One region of the Pseudomonas iranensis genome, then DNA from elsewhere that is predicted to be linked to it. Evidence: predicted binding sites of a transcription regulator. Region 1 holds the regulator's gene; each other region holds the start of a gene.
What was found. The regulator sigma-54, encoded in region 1, starts transcription at its own class of promoters, with help from an activator protein. The targets are predictions, from matches to a motif close to ANTGGCATNNANNTTGCTNT.
Positions count from the first base shown of each region.

Region 2: a site for sigma-54 is predicted at 2,168-2,187, ahead of glnA (type I glutamate--ammonia ligase). Genes of this name have one in related genera too.
Region 3: a site for sigma-54 is predicted at 1,316-1,335, ahead of HU724_RS09395 (circularly permuted type 2 ATP-grasp protein). Genes of this name have one in related genera too.
Region 4: a site for sigma-54 is predicted at 1,839-1,858, ahead of HU724_RS08395 (flagellar hook-length control protein FliK). Genes of this name have one in related genera too.

Region 1 is NZ_CP077092.1:1,188,866-1,192,260, reverse strand. It holds gene lptB (LPS export ABC transporter ATP-binding protein) at 1-478, shown strand, start outside; gene HU724_RS05190 (RNA polymerase factor sigma-54) at 645-2,135, shown strand; gene hpf (ribosome hibernation-promoting factor, HPF/YfiA family) at 2,209-2,517, shown strand; gene ptsN (PTS IIA-like nitrogen regulatory protein PtsN) at 2,530-2,994, shown strand; gene rapZ (RNase adapter RapZ) at 2,997-3,395, shown strand, end outside.
Region 2 is NZ_CP077092.1:578,639-582,033, forward strand. It holds gene HU724_RS02610 (DUF4124 domain-containing protein) at 1-390, opposite strand, end outside; gene glnA (type I glutamate--ammonia ligase) at 668-2,074, opposite strand; gene thiI (tRNA uracil 4-sulfurtransferase ThiI) at 2,402-3,395, shown strand, end outside.
Region 3 is NZ_CP077092.1:2,102,076-2,105,470, reverse strand. It holds gene HU724_RS09395 (circularly permuted type 2 ATP-grasp protein) at 1-1,282, opposite strand, end outside; gene HU724_RS09390 (ribonuclease E inhibitor RraB) at 1,760-2,107, opposite strand; gene HU724_RS09385 (hypothetical protein) at 2,317-2,550, opposite strand; gene speE (polyamine aminopropyltransferase) at 2,838-3,395, opposite strand, start outside.
Region 4 is NZ_CP077092.1:1,895,483-1,898,877, forward strand. It holds gene HU724_RS08385 (ATP-binding SpoIIE family protein phosphatase) at 1-1,412, shown strand, start outside; gene HU724_RS08390 (Hpt domain-containing protein) at 1,443-1,790, shown strand; gene HU724_RS08395 (flagellar hook-length control protein FliK) at 1,896-3,263, shown strand.

The DNA.
Region 1 (3,395 bases):
GCCGCAAGAAGCGTCGATCTTCCGCAAACTGTCGGTCGCCGACAACATCATGGCGATCCTCGAGACACGCCCGGAGCTCGACAAGGCCGGTCGTCGCAAGGAGCTGGAAAGCCTGCTGCAGGAATTCCACATCAGCCACATCCGCGACAACCTCGGCATGAGCCTGTCCGGTGGTGAGCGCCGCCGGGTGGAAATCGCTCGTGCCCTGGCCACTGCGCCGAAATTCATCCTGCTCGACGAACCGTTCGCCGGTGTCGACCCGATCTCGGTCGGCGACATCAAGCAGATCATCCATCACCTCAAGGCCAAGGGCATCGGTGTGCTGATCACCGACCACAACGTCCGTGAAACCCTGGATATCTGCGAAACCGCTTACATCGTCAACGACGGTCAACTGATCGCCGAAGGTGATGCCGAAACCATCCTGGCCAACGATCTGGTCAAGGAAGTGTATCTGGGTCACGAGTTCCGCCTGTAAGCGCGACAGCGCTGTATCGATTCAAGGCGCATTTATCCGCTTTAATTGTTACAGCGCTCTAGGCAAACACTTCAGTTTCAGGCATATAATTTGCTTAAGTTTGGCGCTTCGGCGCCCTGTAGTGGATGGCGCAAAGCGCCGGCGAATAAGGTGTTAAGCCCCTGCCATGAAACCATCGCTAGTCTTGAGAATGGGCCAGCAGCTGACGATGACACCGCAGCTGCAACAGGCCATCCGCCTGCTCCAATTGTCGACCCTGGACCTGCAACAGGAGATCCAGGAGGCTCTGGAATCCAATCCGATGCTCGAGCGCCAGGAAGAAGGCGACGACTTCGACAACGCCGATCCTCTGGCCGACAACGCCGAACAGAAGCCCGCCGAAATCCAGGAACCCTCCTACCAGGAAACCGCCCCGACGGTGGACAACCTCGAGGATGGCGAATGGAACGAGCGCATCCCCAACGAACTGCCAGTAGATACCGCCTGGGAAGACGTCTACCAGACCAGCGCCAGTAGCCTGCCGAGCAGCGATGACGATGAGTGGGATTTCACCACCCGCACGTCCGCCGGCGAGAGCCTGCAGAGCCATCTGCTCTGGCAACTGAACCTGGCGCCGATGTCCGACACCGATCGCCTGATCGCCGTCACCCTGATCGACTGCATCAACAATCAGGGCTATCTGGACGAAACACTCGAAGAAATTCTTGAAGCGTTCGATCCTGAACTGGACATCGAGCTCGACGAGATCGAAGCCGTCCTGCATCGCATCCAGCAATTCGAGCCCGCCGGTATCGGCGCCCGCAACCTCAGCGAATGCCTGCTGCTGCAACTTCGCCAGTTGCCAGCCAAAACACCGTGGTTGGCCGAGGCCAAGCGCCTCGTCGCCGATTACATCGACCTGCTCGGCAGCCGCGATTACAGCCAGTTGATGCGCCGGATGAAGCTCAAGGAAGACGAGCTGCGCCAGGTCATCGAACTGGTGCAGAGTCTCAATCCGCGTCCGGGCTCGCAGATCGAGTCGACCGAAGCCGAATACGTCATTCCCGATGTGATCGTGCGCAAGGACAACGAGCGCTGGCTGGTCGAGCTGAACCAGGAATCGGTGCCCCGCCTTCGCGTCAACGCCCAATACGCCGGTTTTGTGAAGCGTGCCGACACCAGCGCCGACAACACCTTCATGCGTAATCAATTGCAGGAAGCCCGCTGGTTCATCAAGAGCCTGCAGAGCCGCAACGAAACCCTGATGAAAGTGGCCACGCAGATCGTCGAACATCAGCGCGGTTTCCTCGAATACGGCGACGAAGCGATGAAGCCGTTGGTATTGCATGACATCGCCGAAGCGGTCGGCATGCACGAATCGACGATTTCCCGGGTGACCACGCAAAAATTCATGCATACCCCGCGCGGTATTTATGAGCTGAAATACTTTTTCTCCAGCCACGTCAGCACCGCCGAAGGCGGCGAATGCTCGTCCACGGCGATCCGCGCGATCATCAAAAAACTGGTCGCTGCGGAAAATCAGAAAAAGCCGTTGAGTGACAGCAAGATCGCTGGTTTACTGGAGGCACAAGGCATTCAGGTGGCTCGCCGCACCGTCGCCAAGTACCGCGAATCCCTCGGAATCGCGCCTTCGAGCGAACGCAAGCGGTTGATGTAAGCCACGTTACAGCGTTCCAGTGGCAGGCTTTTCGGCCTGCCGCTTTATGCACTGGCAACGAAGGAGAAGCTGTATGCAAGTCAACATCAGTGGACACCAACTGGAAGTGACCCAACCTCTGCGTTCCTACATCGAGGAAAAACTCCAACGACTGGAGCGACATTTCGACAAGATCACCAACGTGCAGGTCACGATGTGCGTCGAAAAGCTGAAGCAGAAGATCGAAGCCACCTTGCATATCCCCGGCAGCGAAGTGGTCGCCAACGCAGAAGATACCGACATGTATGCTGCGATCGACTCACTCACCGACAAGCTGGATCGCCAACTCAAAAAGCATAAGGAAAAGACCCAGAGCCTCCTCCAGGGCGCGACCGGTCGTTAACACCCCTATCCCATGATCCGACTTGAAACCATCCTGACCCCCGGCCGTTCCCAAGTGAACGCGCCGGGCGGCAGCAAGAAAAAAGCCCTCGAACAGATTGCCAACCTGATCCACCGCGAAGTACCGGATCTGGCGATGCAGGATGTCTTCGAGGCGCTGATCGCCCGTGAAAAACTCGGTTCCACCGGTTTTGGCAACGGCATCGCCATTCCCCACTGCCGCCTCAAGGGCTGCGCGGGGCCAGTGAGTGCCCTGTTGCACCTCGAAGCCCCGATCGATTTCGACGCCATCGACGGCGCCCCGGTGGACCTGCTGTTCGTGCTGCTGGTCCCGGAAGCCGCGACCGATGCGCATCTGGAATTACTGCGCCAGATCGCCAGCATGCTCGACCGCAAGGAAGTGCGCGAAAAACTGCGCAGCGCTCCGAGCAACGAAGCCTTGTACCAGGTTGTAGTGGACGAGCAGAACGGGCACTAATCATGCGTTTGATCATTGTCAGTGGCCGTTCGGGCTCGGGTAAAAGTACCGCCCTGAATGTCCTTGAGGACAACGGCTACTACTGCATCGACAATCTGCCGGCCGGTTTGCTGCCGGAACTGGCCGAGCGTGCGCTGATTCACACGGAGCTGGCGCAGCCGCTGGTCGCCGTGTCGATCGATGCACGCAACCTGCCCAGCCATCTGTCACGCTTTCCCGAATTGCTCGAAGACGTGCGTGCCAAGCATATCAAGTGCGATGTGTTGTACCTGGACGCCGACGAAGAAACCTTGCTCAAGCGTTTTTCCGAGACCCGTCGTCGTCACCCGCTGAGCAACGCCAATCGCTCGCTGGCCGAGGCGATTCACGATGAAACCGCCCTGCTCGGCCCGATCGCCGAT
Region 2 (3,395 bases), 610 kb from region 1:
AACCGGCACGTTGCTCGGCTGGCCATAGGGCTGGTCGTCGAGCAGCAGCCTTAATTGATGCGGCGGTTGCAGGCGCGGCTTGATCAGAACATTGACCGTAAAGGTGCCGTTATTGGCGCGCAGCGCCTCGTCAGTGGGCAGACCGGCGAGTTCGAGGATTTCATAGGCGTTGCGCGGTGGTTGCGGTTGTTCTGCGGTGGGTGCCTGCGGCGCACTCGGTGCTTGCGGCTCGACCCGATTGAGTGGCGGCAGCTCGACCGGTTGCGCCTGCACGCCGTCCGGCGGCTGATTGCTGTACGCCGTGTTGCCGTTGGCGTCGGTGTACTTGTAGATCTGCGCGGCGGCGGGCAGGGCGATCAGCAGCAGAATGTAGGGAAACGTGCGACCCATGAAATCGACCGGGGTTGGAAGCGATGGGTAGCAGCATAGGACAGGTGGCGCGGTTGGCCCAACTGGCGACACATTCAAAGATCATTCAGACACCACAGATCGCCTGTGGGAGCGAGCCTGCTCGCGAAGGCGTCGCGTCAGTCACCATCATCTTCAATGACACACCGCTTTCGCGAGCGGGCTCGCTCCCACAGGGTAAATGAACTGCGCCGGGCAATAAAAAAGGCCTCCCGAAGGAGGCCTCTTGTGTCACGCCACTTTACGCAGCGCTACCGGATCAGCAGCTGTAGTACAGCTCATATTCCAGTGGGTGTACGAAGGTGCGAACCTTGATTTCTTCTTCCGATTTCAGCGCGATGTAAGCGTCGATGAAGTCGTCGGAGAACACGCCGCCCTTGGTCAGGAAGGCGCGGCCCTTGTCCAGCTCTTCCAGGGCTTCTTTCAGGCTGCCGCAAACCTGTGGAATCTCTTTCGCCTCTTCAGGCGGCAGGTCGTACAGGTTTTTGTCGGCAGCATCGCCTGGGTGGATCTTGTTCTGGATACCGTCCAGACCGGCCATCAGCAGTGCTGCGAAGGCCAGGTACGGGTTGGCAGCCGGATCCGGGAAGCGTGCTTCGATACGGCGGGCTTTCGGGCTCGACACGTATGGAATACGGATCGAAGCGGAACGGTTGCGCGCCGAGTAGGCCAGCATTACCGGAGCTTCGAAGCCTGGCACCAGACGCTTGTAGGAGTTGGTCGCCGGGTTGGTGAAGCCGTTCAGGGCCTTACCGTGCTTGATGATGCCGCCGATGAAGTACAGAGCGGTATCGGACAGGCCGGCATAGCCTTCACCTGCGAAGGTGTTCTTGCCGTCTTTCCAGATCGACATGTGTACGTGCATGCCCGAACCGTTGTCGCCGTACAGCGGCTTCGGCATGAAGGTCGCGGTGCGGCCGTAAGCGTCGGCAACGTTGTGCACAACGTATTTCAGGGTCTGAACTTCGTCAGCCTTCTTCACGAGGGTGTTGAACTTGACGCCGATTTCGTTCTGGCCGGCAGTTGCCACTTCGTGGTGGTGAACTTCAACCGACTGACCCATTTCTTCCAGTGCGTTGCACATGGCGGTACGGATTTCGTGGTCGTGGTCGAACGGTGGAACCGGGAAGTAGCCGCCTTTCACGCCTGGACGGTGACCCTTGTTGCCGCCTTCGATGTCCTGGTCGGACATCCACGAGCCTTGCTCGGAGTAGATCTTGAACATCGAACCGGAGATGTCCGACTTGAACTTCACCGAGTCGAAGATGAAGAATTCTGGCTCTGGACCGGCGAATACGGTGTCGCCGATACCGGTGGCTTTCAGGTGCTCTTCGGCGCGCTTGGCGATCGCACGTGGGTCGCGATCGTAGCCCTGCATGCTCGAAGGCTCGATGATGTCGCACACCAGAATCAGGGTTGGGTCTTCGGTGAACGGATCGAGCACGGCAGTTTCGTCGACCGGCATCAGGATCATGTCGGAGGCTTCGATACCTTTCCAACCGGAGATGGAGGAACCGTCGAACATCTTGCCGACTTCGAAGAAGTCGTCATCCAGCGCATCGCGAGCCGGCATGGTCACGTGGTGCTGAGTGCCTTTGGTGTCCGTGAAGCGCAGATCAATCCACTTGACGTCATGATCTTTGATGAGTTGAACCGACTTCGACATAGTGTCCTCCGGGTGAATTAGGGCGGGTAGTGGATGCCCTTAATAATGGTGATGCCGGCGCGAATACTCTGCCAAGGCAACCTGCCTCACAAGGGAGCAAATTGCATGCCAGTGCCCCAGCATGGGTTTTTTGCCCCAAATTCACGCTTATTAAGGTGCGCAGGCAACTGAATCGACAAATATCGCCCCGTAATGTTGCGTTTAATTCCATAAATGACCTGTTTTGGTGCGCGCAAAACCTTCTGCACATTAACTGGTTAAACCTTGAGCAATTTCCGCTATAATCCGCGCCCCCCTTTTTCGGCTGGCCGTTCGCGCGCTGTTTTCATGAAACTTATCGTAAAAGTCTTCCCCGAGATCACCATCAAAAGCCGACCTGTCCGGACGAAATTCATCCGCCAGTTGGCCAAGAACATCCGCACCGTGCTCCGTGACCTGGACCCGGCCGTGGTGGTGAACGGCGTGTGGGACAATCTCGAGCTGGAAACCCGCGTTACCGACCCCAAAGCCTTGAAAGAGATGGGCGAGCGCCTGACCTGCATGCCGGGGATCGCGCACTTTCTGCAGATCGACGAGTACCCGCTGGGCGACTTCGACGACATCACCGAGAAGTGCAAACAGCACTACGGCGATGCGCTGGCCGGGAAGATTTTCTCGGTGCGCTGCAAGCGCGCAGGCAAGCATGCGTTCAGCTCGATGGACGTGGAAAAATACGTCGGCAGCAAGCTGCGTCGCGAGTGCGGTGCAGCCGGAATCGACCTCAAAGCGCCGGAAATCGAAGTCCGTATCGAAGTTCGCGACAAACGGTTGTTCGTGATTCACAGCCAGCACAACGGCATCGGCGGCTACCCGCTGGGTGCGTTGGAGCAGACGCTGGTATTGATGTCCGGCGGCTTCGATTCGACCGTGGCGGCTTATCAGATCATGCGTCGTGGCCTGATGGCGCACTTCTGCTTCTTCAATCTCGGCGGGCGTGCCCACGAATTGGGCGTGATGGAAGTCGCGCACTTCATCTGGAAGAAGTACGGCAGCTCGCAACGCGTGCTATTTGTCAGTGTGCCGTTCGAGGAAGTGTTGGGCGAAATTCTCGGCAAAGTCGATAACAGTCATATGGGCGTGGTTTTGAAGCGTATGATGTTGCGCGCCTCGTCCGAGATCGCCGAACGCCTGCACATCGATGCACTGGTGACCGGTGAAGCGATCTCCCAGGTGTCGAGCCAGACGCTGCCGAACCTGTCGGTGATCGACTGCGTGACCGATAAACTGGTGCTGCGGCCGCTGATCGTCGCGCACAAGCAGGACATCATCGACACCGCCAACG
Region 3 (3,395 bases), 910 kb from region 1:
CAAACGGACGCAAATCGATATGGCGCGGTGCAATGCCGTTCTCGACAAAGGTCGGACAGGTCGACAGCGACAGCGTCGGCTGCGCGATGTAGGCATGGGGTTTGGCTTTGATGCGCTCACGAAAGGCATCGATTTCCGCCGTCGTCGCGGCCGGCCCGACCAGCATCCCGTAACCGCCGGAACCTTGGGTTTCCTTGACCACCAGTTCCGGAAGATTGGCCAGCACGTGGGACAGCTCGGACGGGTTGCGGCACTGCCAGGTCGGGACGTTTTTCAGAATCGGCTCTTCGTCGAGGTAGAAACGGATCATGTCGGTGACAAACGGGTACACCGATTTATCGTCCGCCACGCCGGTGCCGATGGCGTTGGCCAGCACCACGTTGCCGGAACGATAGGACGACAACAGCCCCGGCACGCCGAGCATCGAGTCCGGGTTGAATGCCAGCGGATCGAGGAAGGCGTCGTCGAGCCGGCGGTAGATCACGTCGACCGCTTTCGGGCCGTCAGTGGTGCGCATGAAGACTTTGTCGTCACGCACGAACAGATCCGCACCTTCGACCAGTTCCACGCCCATTTCCCGCGCCAGAAACGCATGTTCGAAGAACGCGCTGTTGAAGCGTCCCGGCGTCAACACCACCACGCTCGGATTGTCGATCGGGCTTGAGCTTTTCAGGGTGTCGAGCAGCAGATTGGGATAGTGATCGATCGGGGCGATGCGCTGGGCGGAGAACAGTTCGGGGAACAGGCGCATCATCATCTTGCGGTCCTCGAGCATGTAGCTGACGCCGCTGGGTGTGCGCAGGTTGTCTTCGAGAACGTAATAAGTGCCATCGCCATCGCGCACCAGATCGACGCCGGAGATATGCGAGTAGATGTCGCGGTGCAGATCCAGGCCCTGCATTGCCAACTGGTATTGCTCGTTGGCCAGCACCTGTTCGGCGGGAATGATCCCGGCCTTGATGATGCGCTGCTCGTGGTAGAGGTCGGCGAGAAACATGTTCAACGCCTTGACCCGCTGGATGCAGCCGCGCTCGACAATCCGCCATTCACTGGCCGGAATGCTGCGGGGAATGGTATCGAACGGAATCAGGCGCTCGGTGCCCTGCTCGTCGCCATAGAGCGTGAAGGTGATCCCGGCCCGGTGAAACAACAGATCGGCCTCGCGGCGGCGCTGCGCGAGCAGCTCGTCGGGCGTCTCGGCCAGCCAGCGGGCAAATTCCCGGTAATGCGGGCGGACCAGGCCGCCGGCATCGTACATCTCGTCAAAATAGGTGCGGATCATGCCGTACTCCTTGTCACTCCGGACATACAGGCCTTCGCAAGGCCCGTGCCATCGGCATAAACGCTTTGATTTCAATCGGTTGTAGATCCACGCCGAAGGCTGCGCACCATTCCTGTGCGGCAAATGCCCCGGCCCGATTGCCCCCGCTTCATTGCGACGCACTGCATCGCCTATCACCAGCATAGTCAGAGTTGATTTCACTGCCCGGCCGCGACCGCGGATAATCCGCGCATTCGCTGCAAAACTTCCCCGGCACGCCGCCGCGAAGTAGACAGCTCAAATGATCTGAACTGCCTTGGCAGCCCCGTCCCGACAGGACTTTATTGCATACCCGTCTTCCCTTTTAGCCACCCTCTCCGGTGGCTTTTTTTTGCCCGGGATTCTTGTTTCAGGGTTTTGCCACTGCGATATGCAGAAGCCAGAAACGACAACGGCCGACCCGAAGGTCAGCCGTTGCCCGACAGACAATGCGCAATATCAATTCAACCGGTAACGATTGCGCACCTCCTGCTTCACGCCCCAACCCTCGATAATGCCGCCCAGCGGTTCGACCACGGCTGAAAAGCCTTGCTCGAAATCGCCGATGTCGTCATAGGTTGCGTACATCACTTTGCTCAATTCCAGCGACCAAGCGCCGTCGTCGCGCGCACTGACCTGGGCATTGATGGATTCACCACGAAATTTGCCTGCTGCCCTGCGCGCCCGCTCCTCGTCCGGGAAAATCGCGTAGAACTCGATGGGATGGAACCGGGAAAAATCGAAACCGCCTTCTTTCATGCGGCGCAGAACGTTGCTGCTGATGTCTTCTTGATAGGCTGTGCTCATGAATCGTCCCCCTCGATTGATGGATAGACTTTCCGTATTCCCGCCCCGGGCCTTTTGGCCTAAGTACTAAGGCAACGTGGTTGCGCGCGGGAAACAAGCATGTAGCTGACAAGACCAGACCTTAGCGATCCATTCGCTGATCTCGCTTGCAGAGTAGCCCCAAGAGAGCGCCGCTGCCAAGGCCTGGTTTACGAGATGACAGGAAGTGTTCAGGCAGGGGTGATGCTGCGGATTTCGATGCCGTTCTGGGTCTTGAGGTTTTTCACCCCGGCATCGGCGGTGCGCCCTTCCAGATCGTTGAGATCCAGCTGGGCGGCGACCGGAAGAAGCCGCTCTTTGACGAGCCGTGCGGCTTCATCATCGGACGGGCATTCCTCACGTTCGAAGATTTCATCGACAATTTCACCGTGATCATCCACGAAAGTGACTTTCCACTTTTGCATCAGTGCCTCCTCGATCAACCCGTAAATGGGCTTACCTCTATCTCGACTTTTTTCCGCGATAGTTGGTTCAAAAGGATTACAGCCGACAACGGTGAAAATAACCATCCTATCGATAGGGCGAACTCTGTGGCGAGGGGATTTATCCCCGTCCGGATGCGCAGCAATCGTAATACCGCCCAATGCGGCTAAACGGATCACCGCGCAGGCCGGTTCAGGGATGCTGCGCATCCCAACGGGGATAAATCCCCTCGCCACAAAGGCTCCCTTGCAGAGCGACGTCAGCGTGATCAGTCGTTGCTCGGCTTGTTGACCGCTTGCAGCACGTATTGCGGCAAGGCGAACGCGCCGATGTGGATTTCCGGGTTGTAGTAACGGGTGACGATGCCGCTGCCGATGAAGCGCTGTTGCAGGGTTTCACGGCTGAGCTTGCGGTACGCCGGGTTGGTCGAGCCCCAGGCGAAGGTCATCGAACCGCCGATGTAGGTCGGCACGGCGGCCTGATAGAAATGCCAGTCCGGGAACAGGCTGCGCAGGCGACCGGCGGTGGTTTTGACTTCGTCGATCTGCATGAACGGCGTGCCGTTCTGAGTGACGAGGATGCCACCTTCGTTCAGGCAGCGGTGGCATGCCTGGTAGAAGTTCTCCGAGAACAGCACTTCGCCCGGGCCGATCGGGTCGGTGGAGTCGGAGATGATCACGTCGAATTTTTCAGTGGTGGTGGCGACGAAACGCATGCCGTCATCGATCACCAGGTTCAGGCGCGGATCGTCGTAGGCACCGGCGGAATGGTTCGGCAGGAATTCCTTGCACATGTCGACCACGGTGCCGTCGATTTCAACCATGGT
Region 4 (3,395 bases), 710 kb from region 1:
GTCTGGAGGCTGGCGGCGACGATTTTCTGGCGAAGCCGTACAACCAAGTGATACTTGCCGCCAAAATCAAGGCGATGGATCGCTTGCGCCGCCTTCAGGCAACGGTCTTGCAACAGCGCGATCTGATCGCCAGACATCACGACTATCTGCTCAACGAACAACGCGTGGCCAAAGCGGTGTTCGACAAGGTCGCGCATTCCGGTTGCCTGAGTGCGCCGAATATCCGATACCTGCAATCGCCTTACGCGCTGTTCAATGGCGATCTGCTGCTCGCGGCGTACACGCCGGCCGGTGACATGCACGTCATGCTCGGCGATTTCACCGGGCATGGCTTGCCGGCGGCGGTAGGGGCGATGCCGCTGGCCGAAGTGTTTTATGGAATGACCGCCAAGGGCTATGGCCTGGCCGAAACCCTGCGCGAGATGAACGCCAAGCTCAAACGCATCCTGCCGGTGGACATGTTCTGCTGCGCTACGTTGCTCAGTCTGAGTTTCCAGAGCCGTTCGGTGGAGGTGTGGAACGGCGGCATGCCCGACGGTTACTTGCACCGCATGGCAAGTGGCGAACGCGTGCCGTTGCCGGCGCGGCATTTGCCCCTGGGGATTCTCAGCGCGCAAGCCTTCGATGACCGTACGGATGTGTATCCGATGGCCGTCGATGATCGGGTGTTTCTGTTATCGGACGGGGTGATCGATACCTGCGATGCCAATGACCAGTTGTTCGGCGTCGAGCGCTTGCAGCAGGTGTTTGCGGGGAACCGCGAGCCGGATCGGCTGTTCGAGGATATCGAACAGGCACTGCGCGATTTTCGCGGACAGGCCCGTGATGATGTGAGCATGGTCGAGGTCAGTCTGCTTGAGTCGGCACAGGCCCACGGCGCGGCGCCGGTGTATTCCGACAGCGGCCAGTCGTGCCCGCTGGACTGGTCGGCCAGTTTCGAGTTTCGCGGCGCCACGCTCAGGCGCTTCAATCCGCTGCCGTTCCTCTTGCAGTTGCTGCTTGAGGTGCATGGCCTGCGCGCGCAGAGCGGGGCGCTGTACAGCGTGCTCGCCGAGTTGTTTTCCAATGGCCTGGAGCATGGCGTGCTCGGGCTGGACTCCAGCCTTAAACGCGATGCGGCAGGTTTCGCCCGCTACTATGAAATGCGCGCGGCGCGGCTGGAGGCGCTGCAGGATGGTTATGTGCGCGTGCATTTGCAGGTGCAACCGCAAGGCGAGGGCGGGCGGCTGGTCATCCGCGTCGAGGACAGCGGCAAGGGCTTTGATGTGGCGCGGGTCATGGAGCGGCCCGTGGATAACGCCCGCTTGTCGGGACGCGGCATCGGGCTGGTCCGGCAACTGGGGCGCAACGCCAGTTGGTCGGACCAGGGTCGTAGTGCCAGCGTGGAGTTTTTCTGGGAGATTGAGGCATAATCCGCCCATTCTTGATCAAGGAGTGAGCAAGTGACAGACACACATGTAGATCGCGAAGTCCTCGATACTTTGCGCGAGGTGATGGAGGACGGCTATACGGAATTGCTGGAGACTTTTCTGGCAGATTCGCAAAGCCGCCTGCACGAGTTGCAGGACAGCACCAGCGCTAAAGCGCTATCCGATGTAGCCCATAGCTTCAAGGGCAGCGCGAGCAACATGGGCGCGGTTCGACTGGCCGAGTTGTGCCAGGACCTTGAGTCGAATGCCAAGGACAAAAGTCCGGAAGCGCTCGCTCAACTGGTGGCCGATATCCATTCCGAATTCGCCGAAGTACGCCCGGTGTACGAAAGCGAAAAGCACCACGCCCACATCCACTGAAGCTGCCGTACGGCGCTTTTCGCAAGTGTCAGGCCAAACTGGCCCGGCACTTGCAGTCATCTTGCTCAACTGTACCTACGATCCCAGTGCAGCGGAGACCGTGTCATGCCTGCGACCCCCAACATTCTTCTTCAGACCGCCGCTCAGGCCAAGGCGCAAGCCGCCTCTGCCAAATCGTCGGCAATGGCCGCAGACGCCGGGGACAACGCCTCCAGCTTCGCCAAAGTGTTCGCCGATCAGGCGCCGGCCAAGTCTGCCGTGAGTGCTGACAATTCAGTCAAGCCGGCACGCGACAAGGTCGCGGACAGCAGCGGCAAAAAGGATATCGGCGAAGATCAGTCTGCCGCGCCCGAGCCAGCAGTTGCCGATAGCGGCAAAGCGTTGCCTGCCGACAAAGCGGCGACGAGCGACGACGCGACTGCCACTGCCGATGACACCACTGAAACGGTACAAACCCCTGTGGCCGATGCCGCGCCTGTAGATCCGGCGCTTGATCCGGCCTTGGCGCAAGTCGTTCAGCCGTTGGTGGCAGCGCCTGTGGTGCAAGCACCAACAGTCACCACGCCAGCCCAGCCGGAAACCGAAACGCCTGCATTGGCGGTCGTGTCGGGCATGGTCAAAGATCCGGCGGCCACCGACAGCGAATTTGATCCAACAGCCGACCCGCTCGATTCGCTGCCGGCCGTGCGCATGGCGATGGAGCAGGGCGGGCATATTTCTGCCGCCAGCCAGGCGCAACCGAAAGCCACGCCTGCTCAAGCTCAGGCTGACGGCGAATTGACCGCCGCGCAGAACTTTGCCGCCGGCATGGCCAGCATGCTCGACGTGCAGGCCGACAAGGACAGCACCAGCCAGGGCGGCGAAAAAGCTTTCAGCGGGTTGATCGACGATGGTCTGAAGGACCTGAAATCCGCCACCAGCGACACCCGCGTCGACGACTTCGCCAACCGTCTGGCGGCACTCACCCAGGCCGCTACGCCGAAAACCGCCAATGCGCTGCCGGTAAATCAGCCGATCGCCATGCACCAGAGCGGCTGGACCGAAGAAGTGGTCAACCGCGTGATGTACCTGTCCAGCGTCAACCTGAAGGCCGCCGACATTCAGTTGCAGCCGGCGGAGCTGGGGCGTCTGGATATCCGCGTGAACATGGTTCCCGATCAGCAGACCCAGGTCACCTTCATGAGCGCGCATCCGAGCGTGCGTGAAGCGCTCGACAGCCAGATGCACCGCCTGCGCGACATGTTCAACCAGCAGGGCATGGGCCAGGTCGACGTCAACGTCGCCGACCAGAACCGTGGCTGGCAGGGGCAGCAAGGGCAGGAGCAGGCGCAGCAGGGGCAGAGTGGCCGGACCAGCGCTGCGGGTGGCCGCTTGGATTCGGCGGATGAGGAATTGGCACCGGCTACTGTCGCTGAAGTGGCGGCGCAGACTACCAGCGTCATCGGTACCAGCGCGGTCGACTATTACGCCTGAGCAAATCAAGAGCCCCTCACCCTAGCCCTCTCCCAGAGGGAGAGGGGACCGATTGGGGAATCTTGAAGAACTACGCCGACCTGAACGAGCATCGCTGAATCCGTTCGACATTCGGCGACCTGTTGATTCCCG